DNA from 4 places in the Kroppenstedtia sanguinis genome. Region 1 is predicted to be linked to each of the others. Evidence: predicted binding sites of a transcription regulator. Region 1 holds the regulator's gene; each other region holds the start of a gene.
The links. Region 1 encodes Rex, which represses fermentation and respiration genes when NADH is low (regulators of the CRP and FNR family bind a similar motif). Its sites were predicted from a motif close to TTGTGAAATATTTCACAA; they were not measured.
Positions count from the first base shown of each region.

Region 2: JOD24_RS04430 (cytochrome ubiquinol oxidase subunit I) is a predicted target of Rex. The motif match lies at 3,488-3,505, and genes of this name have one in related genera.
Region 3: JOD24_RS03160 (cytochrome ubiquinol oxidase subunit I) is a predicted target of Rex. The motif match lies at 2,506-2,523, and genes of this name have one in related genera.
Region 4: nadC (carboxylating nicotinate-nucleotide diphosphorylase) is a predicted target of Rex. The motif match lies at 2,495-2,512, and genes of this name have one in related genera.

Region 1 covers NZ_JBNPXF010000020.1:28,217-33,736, forward strand. Annotated here, with positions in the region: gene JOD24_RS12195 (molybdopterin-binding protein) at 405-1,400, shown strand; gene JOD24_RS12200 (redox-sensing transcriptional repressor Rex) at 1,457-2,137, shown strand; gene tatC (twin-arginine translocase subunit TatC) at 2,173-2,967, shown strand; gene groES (co-chaperone GroES) at 3,545-3,826, shown strand; gene groL (chaperonin GroEL) at 3,877-5,511, shown strand.
Region 2 covers NZ_JBNPXF010000005.1:44,039-49,558, reverse strand. Annotated here, with positions in the region: gene JOD24_RS04450 (YecA family protein) at 1-456, opposite strand, end outside; gene JOD24_RS04445 (resuscitation-promoting factor) at 621-1,637, opposite strand; gene JOD24_RS04440 (VanW family protein) at 1,819-2,919, opposite strand; gene JOD24_RS04435 (DUF1294 domain-containing protein) at 2,985-3,251, opposite strand; gene JOD24_RS04430 (cytochrome ubiquinol oxidase subunit I) at 3,633-4,952, shown strand; gene JOD24_RS04425 (cytochrome d ubiquinol oxidase subunit II) at 4,969-5,520, shown strand, end outside.
Region 3 covers NZ_JBNPXF010000003.1:120,031-125,550, forward strand. Annotated here, with positions in the region: gene JOD24_RS03150 (sensor histidine kinase) at 1-906, shown strand, start outside; gene JOD24_RS03155 (S1C family serine protease) at 968-2,131, opposite strand; gene JOD24_RS03160 (cytochrome ubiquinol oxidase subunit I) at 2,647-4,047, shown strand; gene cydB (cytochrome d ubiquinol oxidase subunit II) at 4,034-5,050, shown strand; gene cydD (thiol reductant ABC exporter subunit CydD) at 5,050-5,520, shown strand, end outside.
Region 4 covers NZ_JBNPXF010000023.1:30,582-36,101, forward strand. Annotated here, with positions in the region: gene nadA (quinolinate synthase NadA) at 322-1,431, opposite strand; gene nadC (carboxylating nicotinate-nucleotide diphosphorylase) at 1,428-2,273, opposite strand; gene JOD24_RS13065 (cysteine desulfurase family protein) at 2,689-3,837, shown strand; gene JOD24_RS13070 (hypothetical protein) at 3,975-4,670, shown strand; gene JOD24_RS13075 (AI-2E family transporter) at 5,003-5,520, shown strand, end outside.

The sequences.
Region 1 (5,520 bases):
ATACGACAGAAGGCGCATTTTGCTAGGTGATTCAGCTATCCTCCCCGGGTTGGGTCCCATAGCCGAAGGGTTTAGATGGGGTTCGAAGTGAAAAGGATTAAGATCTAGTGAATTCATACACAAAACCGCGTAAGGTTGATAAAATATAGACACGGACAAGGGTGTGGATTTACCGAACAGGATGTGGAAATTGCAGACGAGCAAGGTGGGGGATGACGAGATTGGCCTTTACACGCAGGGGACGATGAGCCAGATGGGCTGAAGCTCTAGAAGCGTTGTGCAAGATCAATGTAAATCATAACGCTTCTAGATGAAGGTAGCTATCTAACGCGAGACCGGTGTTGCCCTTTTGTCTGTCTCATGAGAAGGGAATCCATCCCCCATAGCGGAAGGGGAGACGAAAAGTGAAAAGCTCCTTGCGGGAAGTGCATGTGACAGAGGCGGTGGGGAGGGTGCTGGCACATGACCTGACCCAAGTGATCCCAGGACAGTTTAAGGGACCCCGTTTTCGAAAAGGACACGTGATTCGGGAAGCGGACTTTGAGGCGCTTTTGTCGATTGGCAAGGAACATATCTATGTGATGGAATTGGCAAAAGGGGAACTTCACGAGAATGATGCCGCCCGTCGGATTGCCCAAGCTGTCGGTGGACCCCAGCTGACTCTGAGTGCGCCAGCGGAAGGTAAAGTTCAGTTGAGTTCCAATCGGGATGGACTTTTAAAAGTGGACGCCGCCCGGGTTCATGGGATCAATGAGGTGGAACAGGCGGTTTTATCCACTCTAAAAACGGATATACCGGTTCAAAAGGGAGAAGTTGTGGCTGCATCGAGGGTGATTCCCTTGGTTTACCCTGAGGATCGGATCGAACAGGTGGAGCGAATCGCTGCAGAGGGGGACAGGCCGGTGCTGGAGGTGCTCCCCTTCCGGCGCTTGAAGGTGGGAGTGGTTACCACAGGCAGTGAAATCTACCATGGGCGCATCCAGGATCGGTTTGGCCCGGTGGTTCAGGAAAAGCTTCAATCCTTCGGTTCCACTGTGATGGGACAGACATTGGCCGGCGACGACAAGGAGTTGATCCAATCCCAAATTTGCGCCTTTGTGGATCGGGGAGCCGATCTGGTCCTGGTGACCGGAGGCATGTCCGTCGACCCTGATGACCGGACCCCTGGTGCGATTGCGGCGATCGGCGCAGAGGTGGTCAGCTATGGCACTCCGATGTTGCCTGGATCCATGTTGATGATCGCCTATTATCGGGAGATTCCGGTCTTGGGACTCCCCGGTTGTGTGATTCATGATGAGTACACCTCCTTCGATCTCTTTTTGCCTCGGATCCTCGCAGGGGAAAAGGTGAAGCGGGAGGATATTGTCCAGTTGGGTTACGGCGGGTTGCATTCATGTTGACCTGATGTACTAAGAGAACGTCTGTAAAAGCCCGACGGATATTTCGGAGGCATAATATGTCAGATATGAAAATTCCCCAGGTGACGGCCAAGCGGTTACCCCTTTATTACCGCTACCTGGAGAAACTGCACATCATCGGAAAGCAACGCGTCTCCTCGTCGCAGCTGAGCGATGCTTTGCAGATTGACCCCGCCACCATTCGCCGGGATTTTTCTTACCTGGGTGAACTAGGTAAAAAAGGATATGGATACAATGTCAACTATTTACTGCAATTTTTGCGAGAGTTTCTGCGCCAAGATGAAGTGACCCATGTGGTACTGGTGGGAGTGGGTCATTTGGGCACTGCATTGCTGGGATATAATTTTTACCGGAGTCACAACACCAAGATTGTGGCGGGGTTTGATACGGACCCGAGTAAAGTGGGAACCGCGGTGGAGGGAATCCCTGTATTCTCTATGGATCGTTTTTCCGAAATGAAAGAGTTGCACAATGTGGAAGTGGCGATTTTGACGGTTCCGGCGGCTGAGGCTCAGGTCACCACCGATCGGATTGTGGCAAGCGGGATTCGGGGTATCCTTAATTTCACGCCATCCCGGCTGACGGTGCCGCGGAATGTTCGGTTACATCATATCGATCTGACCGTTGAACTACAGACATTGATCTACTTTCTGAAAAATTTTCCCCCGGAAGAGGACATCCCTTCCGAAGAGGATGAGCCTACAAGTGGACAAGACTGACAGGCGGGTGGAAAAGGGAGAGGGAAGGGACAACCATGAGTGGTGGAGAGAAGCATTGGACCGAACATCTAGGTGAACTTCGCAACAGGATTCTGGTCACTTTGGCCACTTTTATCATCATGTTGATCGTGGGCTTCCTGTTTGCCCAACCGATGATCCAATTTATGAAAGAGGATTTGCTTCAGGGGTCCCTCAAAGAAACCCTGCAGTTGCATATCTTTTCTCCGGGGGAAGCCCTGGCCATCTATATGCAGTTCGCCTTTGTAGTGGGGGTCACCTTCACACTTCCGATCGCATTGTACCAAGCCTGGTCCTTTGTCCGGCCGGGATTGACATCTCGGGAACAACGGGCGACCTTGCGTTACATTCCGTTTGCCGCCTTTCTTTTTATCCTGGGACTCCTTTTCGGTTATTGCTGGATCTTTCCTTTCCTCCTCAACTTTATGTTCAAGTTGACATCTTCATTGGGGGCGACGGAAACCTACGGAATGTATGAGTTTTTTCGCTTTATGTTCCGGATCGTGTTTCCGATAGCCGTTTTGTTTGAAATGCCGGTGATCATTCTGTTCTTGACGAGAATCCGGGTGTTGAATCCGAATCTTTTGCGGAAAGGGCGTCGCTTTGCGTATCTGCTCATGGTGGTGTTGGCTGCCTTGTTGACGCCGCCGGATTTTGTCAGCAACATCTTAGTAAGTATTCCGCTCATTCTTCTTTATGAGGTGAGTATCTGGCTGTCGGCACGGGTCTACAAACAGATCGAGATGGAAGATGAAGAGTGGGAGCGTAAATGGAGAGAACAGGAAAAAGAAGATCTGGATGACGGATGGTAAGAAAAATGTGGGAAGGGGGGAAGCCCTCTTCTCCTTTTCTTGTCAGTGAAACTGCAAAAATCTTGATTCAGGTCTGAGACTGTTGATTAAGCAGAAAATAGTCGTCAGGGAGTCGTGTGCTGCCATAGCGAGACCAGGGAGCGGAAGCGACCCTGGCGAGACTTGTGCCCTATGGGTGCAAAGCTTTTATGCACCACAGGCACAACAATCTGAGATAGAGGAAGTACCACAGGCACAACAATCTGAGAAAGGGATGACATCCTACCCAGGGTAGAATCTGGGAAGAGGGTGCTGAGGGGCCATATTCATCCTGGTGTGGCTTCCGTCTTGCCTCTGCCCGATGACAAGATTCCCTCTCCACTTCCTTGGGGGATGGCATGATCCCTGATCCAAGTCGGAATCGGCGATGGATCCGGGCAGGGACTTCCTTCAGCTACTGCTACTGCAGTGAATAATTTTTTTTAGAGGAGGTCTTGCAAAACGAAGTCAGTGGAGATATTATGTAATTGGTGTTAGCACTCAGGCCTGATGAGTGCTAACAGAAAAACATTTCACCCATAAAGGAGGGTGTACAGACGTGATCAAACCTTTGGGGGATCGAGTCGTTCTGCAAGCTATCGAACAAGAAGAGAAAACGGCTAGCGGCATTGTTCTGCCGGAGACGGCCAAGGAGAAGCCTCAGGAGGGCAAAGTGGTTGCTGTGGGCTCTGGCCGCTATGAAAATGGACAGAAAGTCGACCTCGAAGTCAAAGAGGGGAACCGGGTGATCTTCTCCAAATATGCGGGTACGGAAGTGAAAGTGGGAGACACGGAATACCTCATTCTGCGTGAAAACGATATTCTGGCTGTTCTCGACTGATCTTTCCACCCCGTCGAATAAAAACCCCTACATAGGAGGGAGAAGGAACAATGGCGAAAGAGATCAAGTTCAGTGAAGAATCCCGCCGCTCTCTGCTGCGCGGTGTGGATGCCCTGGCTGACGCCGTCAAGGTGACGCTTGGGCCTAAGGGACGCAATGTGGTGCTGGAGAAAAAATTTGGTTCTCCGTTGATCACCAACGACGGCGTCACCATTGCCAAGGAAATCGAACTGGATGACAAGTTTGAAAACATGGGTGCGCAATTGGTGAAGGAAGTGGCCACTAAGACCAACGATGTGGCTGGAGACGGGACCACCACTGCGACGGTATTAGCCCAAGCGATGATCAGTGAAGGTCTGAAGAACGTCGCCGCTGGCGCCAACCCGATGGTGATTCGGCGCGGGATTGAAAAAGCGGTCAAGACGGCAGTCGATGAGATTAAGAACATTGCCAAGCCGGTAGAAGGCAAAGAGTCTATCGCCCAAGTGGCAGCCATCTCTGCTAACGATGATGAAGTGGGTCAGCTGATCGCCGAAGCGATGGAGAAAGTGGGCAACGACGGCGTGGTCACAGTGGAAGAATCCAAAGGGTTCCTCACCGAACTGGAAGTTGTCGAAGGGATGCAGTTTGATCGCGGCTACATCTCTCCCTACATGGTAACCGACAACGACAAGATGGAAGCGGTGTTGGACGACCCCTACATTCTCATCACCGACAAGAAAATCTCCAATGTGCAGGAGATCCTGCCTTTGCTGGAGCAGGTGGTTCAACAGGGCAAACCCCTCTTGATCATTGCGGAAGATCTGGAAGGGGAAGCACTCGCCACCCTCGTGGTCAACAAACTGCGGGGCACCTTTAACGCGGTGGCTATCAAAGCTCCAGGCTTCGGCGATCGCCGGAAAGCGATGTTGCAGGATATCGCTATACTGACCGGCGGCCAAGTGATCACCGAAGATCTGGGTATGGACCTGAAGAGTGCCGACTTCAGCGTACTGGGCCGTTCTCGTCAAGTGCGTGTCACCAAAGATGACACGATCGTCGTCGATGGTGCCGGGGACCGTGGTGAGATCAGCAGCCGTGTGAACCAAATCCGGCAACAGCTGGAGGAAACCACTTCCGAGTTTGACAAAGAGAAACTACAAGAGCGTCTGGCCAAACTCGCTGGCGGCGTAGCCGTCATCAAAGTGGGTGCCGCCACTGAAACCGAACTGAAAGAGCGTAAACTTCGTATCGAAGATGCTCTTAACTCCACCCGTGCCGGTGTGGAAGAAGGCATGGTTTCCGGCGGTGGAATCGCTTTGGTCAACGTCATGCACGCGGTGGAAAACTTGAAGAGCGAAGATAATGATGAACAAACCGGGATCAACATCATTCGTCGATCCTTGGAAGAACCGCTTCGTCAAATCGCCTTTAACGCGGGTCTCGAAGGCTCCGTAGTGGTGGAACAGGCTAAGAAAGAAAAAGTGGGCATTGGTTTCAATGCCGCTACCGGTGAATGGGTAAATATGATCGATGCCGGAATTGTCGACCCGGCCAAAGTAACCCGGTCTGCCCTGCAAAACGCAGCTTCCGTGGCGGCCATGGTGCTGACCACCGAAGCGGTTGTGGCTGACAAACCGGAAGAAGAAAGTGCTTCTGCTGCTCCGGATATGGGTGGCATGGGCGGTATGGGCGGTATGATGTAACCATCCCCC
Region 2 (5,520 bases), on a different contig from region 1:
TAACGAACGGAGGATCACCTCCTCACCGTTCACGCGAACCACTTCGTAACAGCACAGATGAACCCCCGCCAATTCTTCGGCGATTCGCTCCGATTGCGATGAGGAACCGACCAAGGTTCTCCTCCAATATTCCACGGGTCTTTCTCCCCGAAAACAAGTCGCATCAAACAGCATCCAAAAACGATAGGTGTAGGCCAACTTGGACGGGATCGGATGTTCTACCGGCAACTGGAGACATTTTTTAAAGGTGACGGACCACTTCTCGTCGATTTCCCTCATACAATTCTCTTGAAACCATTTGTTAAGCCAAGAGACCAACCGGGTTTTCAATTTCCGCTCCCGCTCTTCCCGTAGAAACTCCGCTGACTTGAAAGCCACCACCCGTTCACAGCACTTTTTGTATTTTTTTCCGCTACCACAGGGACAAGGATCATTTCTACCAGCAGTTACAGGCATATTGACACATCCCGTATAATCCTTTTCTCCAGTATATCTCAATTCCCCATCAAAAAACAAAAATATTTGGAAAAGACTGAGCCAATTCCCACTTCGCAACCTACTCTTATCATAAATAGAAAAAACCCGTGGTGTAAAGTACCACGGGGAAAATGATTCCACTTTTATTCGAGGATATAAACGGTTACACCTCTCCGCCCCCACTGAATCGCTTCCTGGCGGGTCTCGAAGAAAAGATCGATGATATTTCCGTTCACGGCCCCACCGGTATCCTGCGCCACAGCCTGACCGTAGCCTGGTATGTAGAGCTTGGTACCGAGTGGGATGACACTAGTATCGACAGCAACGGTTCCTCGATGAGGCATCGCACCTGTCGCAGTAGGACTTCCGGTGTGAGTGTATCCCGTGGCCTGCATGGAGAGGCTTTTTTTGTATTTTAGACCGGCAATTCGGGACCCAGAAGAGGAAGAAGCCAGATCCGTGTCTTCCTTTTCTTCCTCCTTAGTCTCTTCGCCGGAGCCCACCTTCACAATCTCAGCCACAGGTTTAACCTCATCCACTTTCTTCTGATCCGTCACCATGGCCTTTCCATTTTTATACAAGGCGGTCACTTCATAGATGACTTTTCCCTTTTCCCCTTTTTGGGTCACCTTTTTTTCACCCTTGGGCAAATCAGGATCCTTTTCTTTTTTGACTGGATAATCCGTCGTTTCTACCTTTTTCTTGACCTGTTTTTCGATTTTGTCGATCACAATCATCATATCATTGTTAATTTTTTGATCCAATGCGGCATTCATTTGATCGCTTTTTTCCGTTTTCACTTTTTGTTCCTTGAGAAAATCTCCGACAGTGGGTTGCAACGTTCGGGTCTTGACCGGGTCTTTCCCACCCACCTTCAGAGAGACCTTACAATTACAGGTCAGGTGAACTTTGGAATCCTTTTCGATCGGCTGATCCCAGGGGTGATCAGGCTTATATTGCTTTTTGAGTTTGGCGGGATCATAACCTTCATCGGCCAAAGCCTCCGCCAATGTTCCACTGAGGACGTCGGTTTTGATTTTTTTATCCTGGTCACTGAAGGTGACGGTGATCTCTTTGTTCATCATCGCATAACCGACGAACGTACCGGACAACAGCAGGACAGCGGCAACCCCGAGAGAAATGATCAGGGATTTCTTCATTCAATACCTCCTTCCTACTGGTAAAAAGACGGTTATATTATAACAGAGTACCAGGAAATGTCCACAAATCAGGAAATTTCAAAATGTGTCCAATTTGTTAAATGATTCAAACAAAGCCTCCATCTATCTTATGACTTCACTTTCCGGATCTGCCCCATGGACATGAAAGAGGAGAGCGGATTTATTCCACTCTCCCGCCGGCATCCGTCGGCTCCGGATCTCCGGAGATCTGGTCAGGCGGCAACGGCTCTCTTTGAAACTTCTTCACATTTTCATCTAAGGGAAGTTTTTCACTGGGTGTAGGTACTTTTTCTGTCTTGGGCATCGTCTTGGGCGCCTCCCGTGTCGCTTTTGGATGGTGGCGGATTGCGGAGGACCCATAAATATCCACCGTGAGACGACCATTTCGAGCGGTTGCTTGAATCAGAATCGGTCTGTTCAGCTGATTTTGAAACTGAAAATCAGGTCCGCCCCATGAAACTGTCGCATCCCGGCCCGCCGGCACATAAGTCACCTGCTTGCTGTGGCTTACTCGCTGTACCACATGCAAGCCCGCTCTCTCCACGCTGTTAAATAACGTGGACGAAGTTTGACAGATCCCACCACCCACTCCTTCCGTATACTCTCCCCGGACGATGATCTTAGCTGGGCGGTATCCTCGGGAGCCGGAACGAATCCCCACTGTCCGGTTAAAGGAAAACACTTCTCCGACATTGACCACCTGATGGTCGATCGCCCGCACAGACAGTAAGATATTCTGAGATCGATTCGCATTATGCGGATTATATACCGTGGAGTAAGAAGCTAGGTGCTTCTCCTTGATCCTTTTCAAGGTTTCCGTGGTGATGGGCGGGCTCCAGATCTGTACGGGAACTGTCAAAGGGCGGTTAAGATAATGGTGAATCCCGTCCAGCCAATGGTTCACCTCCGCCCGATCCACTTTGCGGCCATTTTGGTGCGGCACCAATTGCCGGTCCCGGAAGTAGGCGGATTTCGGTTCACGGTTAATCTCTTTTTCCACTTGTGAAAACCAATGGTGGAAGGCATCCCGGTCCAAGGTGGTGGGATCGATCCCATCAAATCCCGCTTGACTGAGATCCAATCTCCACTCTTTCCCTTCATACTTCACGATGAAAAGCGATTTGGTCTGATTTCGGGCTTTCACATCTGCATGACCTGGGGCCTCTTCCTTTGGTTTCGAAGCCGGTTTCTGGGACACTTCTCCCGGCACACATCCGCAGATAAACAAGAGTACAGAAAGCCAAAATCCAATCGTCTTCAAGCTCTCACCCCCCGTCTCTAGTCTTTGTCAGGGGGAAGAGGCAACACACTGGGAACTTCAAACAATTATCCAAATAAGCCGACGAGAACAATCCCGGCGATCCCATTCCAAAGGATGAGCAAGGGAACACCGTAGCGAAAAGTAGAGTGCATGGTCTTATGTCGAAATGTTTTCATTCCCACCCAAAGGCCGAGTCCACCGCCCAAAAATCCGCTCATAAACAAACGTCGTTCCGGGATTCGCCACCTGCCTTTCTTGGCCCGGGCTTTATCCGACCCCATCCATGCAAAGGCCACCCCATTGATTACCAACAGATAAATAAGGATCCACATCATAAACTCAGCGTATCCGATCCATTAAAAAATCTCCATACATCTTCTTTCCGATTTTTCATAAGCGTAGTTTTCTATGCCGGGGCCCGACCGGTCGGAATGGTGTTTCACATTCCCCGGAGCTAGAATTCCTGCCATTGTAAGGGAATCATCCGCTACTCCATGGGGCGATGATTTTATGGCAACTATAAGGCAATTTTTCATCCGATTTGTGAGGGATTGGCGAAAAGACCGTTTTGCGAACAAATTCCCATGTACATTCGGGTATGCTACCCTAAAGGGGAAAATCCGCAAATCTGGAGCCTGTTGGGTCATTCTGAGACGATGTGAAAAGAGAGAACCAGTTATGGAGACAACCCCTGGAACGGGAGGCGAATTCGAATGGAACCTACGGTTTTAAGCCGAATCCTGACTGCTGAAACTCTCGCTTTCCATATAATTTGGGCTACGATCGGCGTCGGCGTGCCGATTTTTATCTCCCTGGCGGAAGGCTGGGGAATTTGGAAGAAGGATTCCCATTATATCTTGCTGGCCCGGCGTTGGACGCGGGGATTTGTGATCACGGTCGCTGTCGGGGTAGTGACCGGAACATGTATCGGATTGATGCTCAGTCTTTTGTGGCCCCGCTTTATGCAACTGGCAGGCAATCTGATCAGTCTGCCCTTGTTCCTGGAGACCTTCGCTTTTTTCTTTGAAGCGATTTTCCTCGGTATTTATCTCTATACCTGGGATCGACTCAAACCGGTTCTTCATTGGCTGACCTCGATTCCGATTATCATTGGTTCATCGCTGTCGGCGGTTTTTATCACGACGGTCAATGCATTTATGAACACGCCGGCAGGATTTTCAATCCAACAGGGAAAATTGGTCGATCTCCGTCCCCTGGAAGCTATGTTCAATCCGGCCACCCCAAGCAAAGTGGCTCATGTTCTCTCCTCTGCCTATGTAACCTGCGCCTTCCTGCTCGGTGGAATTGCAGCTTGGTTCCTACTGAAGGGAAGGAACCATATCTACTATAAAAAAGCGTTGAAAATGACCATGATCGCCGGTCTGATCCTTGCCCTGGGCACTGCGGTTGCCGGGGATCTCTCGGGAAAATTCCTTGCCGAGCATGTACCGGAAAAACTAGCCGCAGCGGAGTGGCATTTTGAAACCCAGCGGGAGGCTCCCCTTATCCTGGGAGGATATCTTACTGAAAACCATGAGGTCAAAGGGGCGATTCAGATTCCCTTCGCACTCAGTATCCTTGGGAAAGGTTCCCCTGATGGGGAAATTATCGGGCTGAATGAGTTTCCACCGGATGAGCGTCCACCACTTTATCTTCACTACCTGTTTGACGGAATGGTGGGGATTGGAATCTATCTGATCCTGATCTCCGCCCTGTTCCTGTTCGCTTGGTGGAGAAAGAAAAACCTCTGGAACAGGTGGATTCTCTGGGGAATCGTAGTGGGTGCTCCCCTCTCTTTCCTGGCCATCGAATTGGGTTGGATCTACGCCGAGGTGGGACGTCAACCTTGGATCATCCGAGGGATGATGCGCGTCGATCAGGCCGCTACCACGTCCAATGATGTCGGATGGATCCTAGGCGTGTTTTCCCTGGTGTACGTTGCACTCGGAACCATCGCCTGCACCGTCTTGATTCGCTTGTTCCGACATCACCAACCGGAAAAAGAACTGGAACAGCGCCGGATCATCTTGTGAGAAAGGAGGGATCTCCGTGAGTTTGGAATGGATCGGCATCACGGTTCTCTGGACCTTTCTGTATGGATATCTGATCGTAGCCTCCATCGATTTTGGTGCCGGTTTTTTCTCCTATTACAGCCTATTGACACGGCAGGAACATGTCATCAGCCAGGTGATTGATCGCTATCTCTCTCCAGTTTGGGAAGTGACCAATGTGTTCTTGGTCTTTTTCTTTGTGGGGATTGTCGGATTTTTCCCGGATACGGCCTACTACTTCGGGACGGCTCTGTTGATTCCCGGGGGTATAGCTCTTCTGCTGTTGACCATCCGGGGGTCTTTTTACGCCTTTGCCAATTATGGCGCGCGAAAAAGTCGCATCTACCTGTTCCTCTATGGAATGACGGGCTTGTTTATCCCTGCTGCTCTATCCACGGTCTTGACGATCTCCGAAGGTGGATTTATCCGGGAAACCGCCGCAGGTTATGTGGAATTCCTTCCTCAGGCGTTATTCACCAGTCCTTACTCCTGGGCGGTGGTTTTCCTCGCCTTGGTCAGTGTGCTATACATCAGTGCCAGTTTTCTCGTC
Region 3 (5,520 bases), on a different contig from region 1:
CTTGAAGCAGAGGGGTTTACTTTCCGGTATCTAGCGGTTTCAGTACAGACTTCCGAGGGGCCTTGGGTGGTTCAATCGATTCGTAATATCGATGCGGAGATGATGACCCTTCGGGATATGCGCAATAATATTATCATCGGTTGTGCGCTGTCAGGGGTGGTTGCACTGCTGGCGGGTTATTTTCTTGGTAAACGGGCGCTCATACCTATTCGGCAGGCCTGGGAAGTCCAACAACAATTTGTGGCCGATGCTTCACACGAGTTGCGCACCCCCCTGACCGTTATACAAACGAGAACGGAATTACTCTTGCAACATCCCCATCAAACCGTGCAAGAAAAAAGCGATGACATTTCTACCATCTACCGTGAAACCCGACGGGTTCGCCGATTGGTGAATGATCTTTTAACATTGGCACGCAGTGATTCCAACCAATTGGAATTGGATCGACAAGCTTTTGATGTGAGTGAATTATTGAGTGAAGTCGGGGATCATTTTAGTGAATTGGCGGAATTAGAGGGCATCACCTTTGAAATCCATATCCAATCCCGTCTTTTTTGCAACGGAGACCGGGAACGAATCCATCAGTTGCTTGTCATCTTGTTGGATAATGCGGTGAAGTTTACCCCTTCTGGCGGGGCTGTTTATTTAAGCTGTGGCAAAAAGGGGTCTCAGCTGTTCATTGAAGTAAGGGATACGGGAGTAGGTATTTCCGAGAAAGACTTGCCAAGGATCTTTGACCGGTTTTATCGGGGAGACCAGGCGAGAGGCCGCAGGGATGGTGGAACAGGTCTGGGGTTGAGCATTGCCCGATGGATTGTGGAGAAGCATAGAGGCAGCATCTCGGCCAAAAGTAATTCCGAAGGAACCACGTTCACAGTTAAATTGGTGGCTGTAGCAGGAACTTGAGTATTTTTTCGACTGATGTGCCAGACACATAACTCCCCGCTGTTGTCAGCGGGGAGTCGTTTTATCCTTCCTGCAGGGTCACTGTAGTATTCTGTTTTTTACCGTTCCGGTAATAAGTCACCTTCATGCGGTCGCCGATCTTTTTTTCTTTTTGCAGATAGGATTGCAATTGGGAGCCGTTTTTTATCTTTTTGTCGTCTAGAGCGACAATCACATCTAAGCGATGGAGACCGGCTTTGGAGGCGGCACTACTGGGGCTGACATCCAGGATGACCACCCCATCCGTGACGGAATCGGGTAGCTGGAGAGTGATTTGCCTGTCTGTGGCAGCAATCGTATCCAAATCTTTCAGGGCGATCCCCATGAAGGGGCGTTTCACTTTCCCATATTGGATGAGCTGATCGAGAATCGGTTGCGCCTCGTTCGCCGGAATGGCAAATCCCAAACCTTCCACTCCTTCTTTTGAAACCTTCATACTGTTGATCCCGATCACTTGACCGGCGGTGTTGATCAGCGCTCCACCACTGTTTCCTGGATTGATTGCAGCATCGGTTTGGATCACCTCCATGGACAAGTGTCCGGAGATATTGATCTTGCGGTGGGGTGAGCTGATCACCCCGGCAGTGACGGACTGGGAGAACTCGATTCCCAGGGGGTTCCCAATGGCGACAGCGGGTTCTCCCGCTTTAAGAGTATCCGAGTTTCCAAACTGAGCAACGGATGTCACCTGTTTATCGGGGATTTCCAAGACGGCCAAGTCGGTGATTTCATCACTGCCTAGTACCTGACCCTTTACCTTTTTTTCGGTTTTTCCGTCATGTACCACCACGATCACCTCATCTGATCCAGCAACCACGTGATGGTTAGTAACTACTCGTGCCTTTCCCTCCTTTTTTTCAAAGATGATCCCGGAGCCGGTCCCTTGTTCTTCAGATTGCAAACCAAAAGGATCCTCATTTTTTTTGCGGTTGACAATCCCGACCACAGCGGGCTGAACTTTTTTCACGCCTTCGGTGATGTTGCTGTCTACATCGACACTCACCTTTTGTACTGGCCCCGCTTTCTCCTCGACAGCACGGGATCCAACGGATGGATTCGGGGAAAAGAGAGGGGTTTGGGTAAACAGTGTCAATGCCAAAATCCCGCCCACCAAGCCTGAAACCAGCCCGGTAAGTAAATGGAAGTCACGTTTGCGGGTGCGATCCGATCGGTCGTAAAATCCCATGGTGCACAACCTCCTCGGTGTTCATGATGTGACAATGAACAGATATTATTATGGAGAAGAAAGCTTGGGATTTTCTTAGAAAGCTCTCTGTGGCTTAGTCTGGAGGAAGACTTGCAGAAGGAATCCAGCTGTCATAGGAAGGACGAGCCCTTGTACTCCTGAGACTCTCAGCAGAGGACAGTTGGTACACGAAAAATTATAGGAATATGAAGTCATCGATTCAATGGATGCAAAAGGTGCAAAACCCAATTTATGAGATTGAATACATTCTATTATTTTAATTGGATTCCGTTTCTTTTTTAATCACCGACAGGCTAAAGGGAAAAGAGTTTGAACATACCGATTCACCCCAAAGAATTGGAGATGTTCTTTTTTTGTTCGTTTTTTCACAATCAATATGCCATATATTGAACACTCTTCAGTGGGTCCCTGTGGAATAATAATAATAGATCGACAAGTTTTTTTGCTTGGTTCAACGCTGTTAAAACTTTGGAGGGGAAAGGTGGAGAAGCAGTATGGAAGAGCTTCTTTTGGCTCGACTCCAGTTCGCAGCAACGACGGTGTACCATTTCTTCTTTGTTCCCTTGTCGATTGGGCTGGCATTTATTATCGCGGTGATGGAGACCATTTATGTTGTCAAAGGAAAAGAAGAGTACAAAAGGATGGCAAAGTTTTGGGGAAAATTGTTTCTGATCAACTTTGCCATTGGTGTGGTGACCGGGATCATTCAAGAATTCCAATTCGGAATGAACTGGTCTGATTACTCCAGATTTGTCGGGGACGTATTTGGAGCCCCCCTCGCAATCGAAGCACTGCTGGCGTTCTTTATGGAATCAACGTTTATTGGTATTTGGATTTTTGGTTGGAACAAATTATCCAAGAAAGTTCATTTGGCCGCTATTTGGTTGGTATCTATCGGAACAGCCCTTTCCGCATTCTGGATTCTGGCGGCAAACTCTTTCATGCAACATCCCGTCGGCTATGCCATCAATAACGGGCGTGCCGAAATGAATGACTTTCTGGCCTTAATCACCAACGGTCAGGTTCTGGTGGAATTCCCACACGCCATTTTTGCTGCTTTGGCAACCGCCGGATTCCTGATCACGGGTATCAGTGCCTGGAAATTACTGAGGAAGCAAGAGGTTGATTTCTTCAAAAAATCATTCAAGGTTGCAGTGATCATTGGTTTGATTAGCTCGGTTATGGTGGCGGTAGTCGGTCACTGGCAAGCTCAATACCTTGTCAAAACGCAACCGATGAAAATGGCAGCAACGGAAGCCCTGTGGGAAACCAGTGGAGATCCGGCACCTTGGACCCTATTTGCTGTCATAGATCCAGAAAAACAGGAGAATTCTGCAGAAATTAAAATCCCGCTTGCACTCAGCTACATGTCCTATGGCGAGTTTTCTGGTTCACTACCCGGTATTAAGGAAATTCAAGCCCAATATGAAGAAGCTTACGGCCCGGGGAATTACGTTCCTCCGGTACGGACGACATTCTGGAGCTTCCGACTCATGGTTTTTTCCGGAGTCCTGATGATTCTACTGGCTGCTTATGGAACCTATCTGGCCGCTCGCAATAAATTGGAGCAAGCAAAACCGTGGTTCCTGCATGGGATGTTCTGGAGTACTTTCCTGCCTCAGATCGCTAATGTTTCAGGATGGATTATGACTGAAGTCGGACGTCAACCGTGGACGGTTCAGGGGTTGATGACGACAGCAGATGCGGTATCGCCCAGTGTAACCGGGCCGGAGATTCTGTTCTCGCTCATTGCGTATCTGGCTATTTACACGGTGTTGATGATTATCATGATTTACCTGTTCATCCGTGTTATCAAAAAGGGTCCCCAAGAAGTGTTGCAGGAGGCTACACTAAATGATCCATTTGATCGGAGGGAACAGCATGTTGTCTCTTAATGAGTTGTGGTTTATTCTGGTCGGTGTGTTGTTTGTCGGGTTCTTCTTCCTGGAGGGATTTGATTTCGGTGTAGGGATGTCTACGAAATTTCTCGCAAAAAATGAGGGTGAACGTCGTGTATTGATTAACACGATCGGTCCTTTCTGGGATGCGAACGAAGTCTGGCTGTTGACAGCCGGCGGAGCCATGTTTGCCGCCTTTCCTCACTGGTATGCAACATTGTTCAGTGGATACTATGTACCACTGGTCGTTGTATTGCTTCTTCTGATCGGACGCGGGGTCTCCTTTGAGTATAGAAGCAAAGTAAACAGTAGAAAATGGAGAAAGAATTGGGATCACGTCATTTTTATTAGCAGTCTGTTGGTGCCGTTCTTGTTCGGTGTGGTCTTTTCCGGATTGGTAAAAGGGTTACCCGTTGACAAAAACATGGAGCTGAATGCCGGCCTGTTTGACATGGTAAACCTGTATACTGTCGTGGGCGGAGCTGTGGTAACTATGTTGTGTCTGATACACGGGCTCATGTTCACAACGCTCAAAACAGCGGGTGATCTTCGGGATCGTGCACGTAACCTAGCAAAACGCTTACTCCTTCCCCTCTCAATATTGCTACTTCTGTTTGGAGCCATGACCTTCTTCATGACCGACGCATTTAAAGCACATGGCGGAATTCTGACAGTCATTCTGGTGCTTGGCATTGCTGTATATGTATGTGCCGGCGCATTTATGAACAAGAAAAAAGATGGCTGGGCATTTACAATGATGGGTGTCTTGATTACATTGGCAGTTGCATCTGTGTTTGTATCTCTGTTCCCGAATGTAATGATCAGCTCCCTGGATCCTAGTTATAACATGACCATTTACCAGGCTTCTTCAGGAGCCTACTCTCTGAAGGTCATGACGATCGTTGCCTTTACTCTGTTGCCCTTTGTACTTGGCTATCAAATCTGGAACTATTATATCTTCAGAAAACGTCTCACGGAGAAGGAGCCTCTCGAATACTGATGGACCGCGAGTTGTTGGGGTTTCCAGGGATAAAGTCTTTGCTCCTGAAGTTGACACTTCTTACGCTGGTTCAAGGAGTATCGATCATCCTCGCAGCAACGTGGCTGGCGGAAATGATCACAGCCTTGTTTTCCGGAGAGCCATTGCAGGAACAATTGGTGAAGATGGGGGGGTTCCTGCTGGCTTTCCTTTTTCGTTACGGAGCGGGGTTTTTCCAGCAAAGGCTGGCTTATCGTTACGCCGAGCGTACGGGAACGGAGATGAGAAAGCAGCTCATGGATCAGCTGTTCCAATCTGGACCGCGATTTGCGAAGGCGGAAGGGACAGGAAATCTGGTTACGCTTGCGTTGGAAGGAATCACCCAGTTCCGCACTTATCTGGAGTTGTTTTTGCCGCGCATGATCGGTATAGCTATCCTCCCGGTGCTGATTCTGATTTATGTCTTTACGTTGGATACCGTATCGGGATTG
Region 4 (5,520 bases), on a different contig from region 1:
CCAGGCGACCTCTCTAAGACTTCTCCGCTACTTATTTAGGGCCTCAGCCCCTTTGGATTGTAGTGCCTGTGGTGCATCCTTGTTTTTCTGATTGTAGTGCCTATGGTGCATCCTTATTTTTCAAATTGTTGTGCCTATGGTGCATCCTTATTTTTCAGATTGTAGTGCCTATGGTGCATCCTCGATTTTAAAATGATTGTGATGGAACGCCTACCTTCCGACTCCTGTTTTCTGATGAATCAACAACCTCAGATGATTATACGAACGGATCCATTGTCACACAAATAACTCCATATTTCTAGTATAAATACCATTTTTATATCACGTAATCGACAACATTCGATCCAAGGCCTGTTTAGCCCAGTAGGAGGTCTCTGGATCCACACTCACCTGATTGACCGGATGGCCTTCCAGCAAGCTCTCTAAAGCCCACAGCAGATGCGGAAGATCAATCCGATTCATAGTCAGACAAGGACACATCGTTCGACTGAGAAGCTGGATCTGCTGTTCGGGATGATTTTGGGCGAGTCGTTGCACTAGATTCACCTCGGTACCTACAGCCCATTTGCTTCCGGGAGCAGCCTGTTGAATCCGGTGAATAATGTAGCTGGTAGATCCCTTTTCATCAGCGGCCTGAACCACATCAAAGGTACACTCGGGATGGACAATCACTCGGGTTTCCTGATCCTGCTCCCGCATTTGGCGAATCTGATCCACAGTAAATTTGGTATGAACCGAGCAAAATCCCTTCCACAACAGAACACGAAGCTCCTCCATCGGTCCCTTCACTTCCTCCCACTGTCCATAGATCGGATCCCAGACGGCCATCTGTTGCAAGGGGATTCCCATGGCATGGGAAGTGTTCCGTCCCAGGTGCTGATCCGGAAGGAACAGGATTCTCTTCTTTTGAGAAAAGGCCCATTTCAACACCCCTGCTGCGTTGGAAGAAGTACAGGTCACCCCACCATGACGACCGACAAAAGCCTTGATGTCAGCGGAGGAATTAACATAGGTCACAGGCAGGATCGTATCCCCCAGTTCTTGCTGCATCACTTCCCAAGCCTCTTCAAGCTCATCGATGGTAGCCATATCCGCCATAGAACAACCGGCTCTTCGGTCAGGGAGGATCACGATCTGCTCCTCCTTGGTCAGGATATCTGCCGTTTCAGCCATGAAATGAACGCCACAAAACACGATATAGCTGGCTCGGCTCTGCCTTTCAGCAATTCGGGCCAACTCCAGGGAGTCCCCAGTGAAATCGGCGAAGCGAAACACCTCGTCCCGCTGATAATGATGCCCCATCATCACCAAATCTCGGCCCAGTGTATCCTTGGCCTGCTGAATCCGCTCATCCATTTCCCTATTGGACAAGTGGCGGTAACTTTCTGGAAGAACAGATAAGTTCGCCCTTAACCGTTCCATATCGATCATCTCTCCTTCTCTTGAATCTCCAGACTGATATCCAAGGCTTGAACCGAATGAGTCAACCATCCCAAAGAGATGAAATCCACACCGGTCTTGGCCACTTCACGAGCAGTTTCAGGGGTGATGTTACCCGATGCTTCCGTCCAGACCCGACGACCACCCACGATGGATACAGCCTCCCGCAGGCACTCCGGGGCCATATTGTCCAACAGGATCCCATCCACATCGAGATCGGCTGCTTCCGCTACCTGTTCTAGAGTGTCTGCCTCCACCTCCACTTGAACCATGTGGCCCACCCGAGAGCGGACCTGCTCCACTGCTTTCCGCATACTGCCAACCACGGCGATATGGTTATCTTTGATCATCACTCCGTGACTGAGCCCTAATCGATGATTGATCCCACCCCCAGACCGGACCGCATACTTCTCCAGCATCCTCAGCCCCGGTGTGGTTTTTCGGGTATCCAATACCTGACAGTCCAATCCTTCCAGCACATCCACCACCTGACGAGTGACCGTGGCGATCCCGGACAGACGTTGCAAAAAATTGAGTGCCACCCGTTCCCCGGTGAGCAGAGCCTGGGTGGTTCCTACTATCCGGGCCAAGACGGCACCGGGAGAAACTCGCTCCCCCTCTGCCACCTCGCAGATCAACCGCATGTTTGGGTCCAATTGGCGAAAAACTTCTTCCACTACCGGCAATCCCGCCACCACCCCGTTTCCCTTTGCCAGGAAGATTCCTGTGGTTCTCTGCCCCACCGTCACCAGGGATTCCGTGGTCCAATCCCCTGCTCCGATATCTTCATTCAATGCTTCACTTACCAGCGGTCTCAGTTGTAACCGGTTCAACTGTCATCCCCTCCACAGATGATTTCATCTCGCTCCCTATATAGCGGGTGACAGAAAACTTCGATGCGAAGGTTCACCTCTGCCCACCTTTGCTCACACCCCACAATAAAAAGATTGTGAAATAATGATCATGTCGGTGCTCACATCTCTCCACACTGACCCTCTGGCGCACCTTCTCACCATGAGTCCCACCCACTGAACACTGCAAAATCGATACCATCTTGTGATTATATTCACAAATATTTCAACAAAAAGTCATCTCTATTCTCTCAGGAAGAGGGGATTTGTCAAGCTTTTTTGATCATTATTTCACAATAATGAATCCCCGCCCTCTCGGTTCTCGTTATCTATAACCGAAACCCACGCCAAATTCTCACGAACCATACCATCGGCCCATCACAGGAGGCTGACAAAAATGAAATCATTATATCTTGACCATGGGGCCACCACCCCCTTGCGAAAAGAAGTGCAAGAATCCATGGTCCGTGCCATGATGGAGACATTCGCCAATCCCGGAAGTCTTCACGATCCGGGACAACAAGCATTTGAATTAACTGAGGAAGCCCGGCTTCAGGTGGCTCAATCCATCGGCAGCTCCCCGCGGGAAATCCTGTTTACAGGTGGAGGAAGTGAAGCCAACAATATGGCCATCCTGGGAGCAGCCCGTAAACATCGACAACGGGGGAATCATATCATCACTACCCAAGTCGAACATCCCTCTGTGTTGGAAACCTGCCGCCAACTGGAACGTGAAGGATTCTCCGTCACATTTTTGCCCGTAGACGAGTGGGGAGGTATTCGGATCAGGGATCTGGAAAGAGCCATCACTCCCACAACCATTCTTATCTCAGTCATGGCCGCCAACAATGAGGTGGGAACCTTGCAGCCGATCCGCGAAGCTGCCTCTCTGTCAAAGGAGCGAGGCATCCTGTTTCACACTGACGCCATACAGTTCTTTGGGAAAATTCCTGTCAATGTGCGGGAATGGGGTGTCGATCTGTTTAGCCTCAGCGGCCATAAAGTGGGAGGACCCAAGGGAACGGGGGTTCTGTTTTTACGCAAGGGGGTACGGGTGGATCCAATCCTGTTCGGAGGGGGCCAAGAGCGGGGACTTCGTCCCGGTACCTTGAATGTGCCTGGAATTGTTGGACTGGGATCCGCCTGCCGACTGGCGGCCTCCGAAGTAAACCAGACTCGGGAAACTATGGCCCGATTACGGGATCTGCTATGGAAGCGAATCTGTAATGAGATAGGCGACACTCGTTTAAACGGGCATCCCCTTCACCGTCTCCCCAACAATCTGAATATCTCCTTTGATCGATTGGAGGGACAGGCCGTGCTTTTAGAATTGAACCGGTGGAATGTGGCGGTATCCAGTGGATCCGCCTGCAGTTCCGGAAAACAAGCACCTTCCCACGTCTTGAAAGCCATGGGGCAATCCGACGAAGCAGCCTACCAAAGTCTGCGAATCACCTGGGGACCCCAGACTACAGAAGAAGAAATCCACCTCCTGACCGAAAGATTAAAGAAGGCGGTTTCTGACCTCCGCTCCCGCCTCCCCTGATCCTCTTCATGAACTCTTTTACCATCAAAAATCGGGAAATATCTCACTTTCGCCAAGACAACCCTTTCGGTTTTTGTTACACTTAGGATGGATGCGGAAAACGACGTAAGCTTTTGACGGAGGGAGGGGAACTAAAAGTGCCCGTCAACTTCTATCGGACCCGTAAATTTCGTAAAGTAGCTTTATTCAGCTTTGTTGGAACCTTGATGATTTCCGGATATGTGCCGGTAGCGCAGGCACCTCAGGGACATCCTTGGAGCCTCTGGGGAAAAAAAGCTGTCGGATCAACGGTGTCTGATGATCAGACCACTAAGAAACGGATCCGGCTCTCCCAAGTGGAAGACTCCGATCGTAACAAGGAGGAAACCCAGGAAAACGACAACCAGTCCAAACTGGATTCGTTGGAAAGAAGCCATTCTGAGACCGTCCGAACTCACACGACAACTCAACAGCAAATGAGCCGTTCGGCAAAACAGGAAAACTCAGGGAAATCCGGGACGACTCCGGTCACCCACCCTGGAAAGGAAAAGCCTGTTCCGGACGATTCAAAGCCCAGTGACGGAGACAAACCAAAGGACCCGACCGATAACAAGCCCCAACCCAATCCCCCCGAGGAGGGAAACCCTCCTGACAATGAAAAGCCGGATCCAGAATCCCCCGGTGAAGATCCAGAACAACCCGGTGAAAATCCAGAACAACCTGGTGAAAATCCGGACCAACCCGGTGAGGATCCGGAAGAGCCCGATGAAGATCCAGAACAGGGAGACGGGGATCATTCCAAGCCTGAATGTCCTCTCAAACCGATCCTAGATGATTGGGAAAAGGTGGAATAACTCACTCCGTCGTACAAAAAAGCCTCGTAAGCCCGCCTGGTTTACGGGTTTTTTTGTACGGTCTATCCTGTAATTTGGATAAGATGGATATATAGATTTTTTCAGACGTGTTGATTAGCCATATTTTAGGAAGGAACTAAGGTCGGGAGGGTGGGAGGGTGTAGAGCCTTTGCGCTCTTTGCAAGAGATCGTAGCCGTTCCACCATCCCCGTCCCCTCAAGCCATATTTAACGTTGGGGGCAATAGGAAGAGCGAAAGGGCCATTTCGTTCCCATCATCCACTTTATAGTTAATCAACAGCCCTGAGATTTTTTGAAAGGAGGCGTGCCATCATGCCGCAAACGAAACCTTTTCAAATTGGATACGGAATCTTGTTGGCTTTTTTGATCATCTTTGTCGGAACGAAGATCAGCTTTATCTTTACGCCGCTGGTCGTACTGGTACAAACACTTTTTTTTCCTTTTCTGCTTGCCGGTGTGCTATATTACCTGTTCCGACCCGTAGTCCGATTTTTTGAAAAGCGAGGAGTGGCTCGGATTTATTCCATCCTCCTCATCTACCTGCTGTTCGTCGGATTGATGATCTTAGCAGTCTTCCTGATCGGATCCCCTCTGCAGGAGCAGGTCACCAGACTGGTGGCGAACACAGATGATCTCATTGAAAAATTGGGAAACAACTTGGTCAAATTGAAACAGAATCCCTATCTAGGCCAATATTTCGAACAGCAAAATCTGGAAAGTATGACTCAAGATATCACAGACTATCTGAGCAGCAGCGCATCTGTGATCTTCGCCAACATTGCCAATTTCATCGGAGTCCTGACCAACATCATCGTCGTTTTTGTGACGGT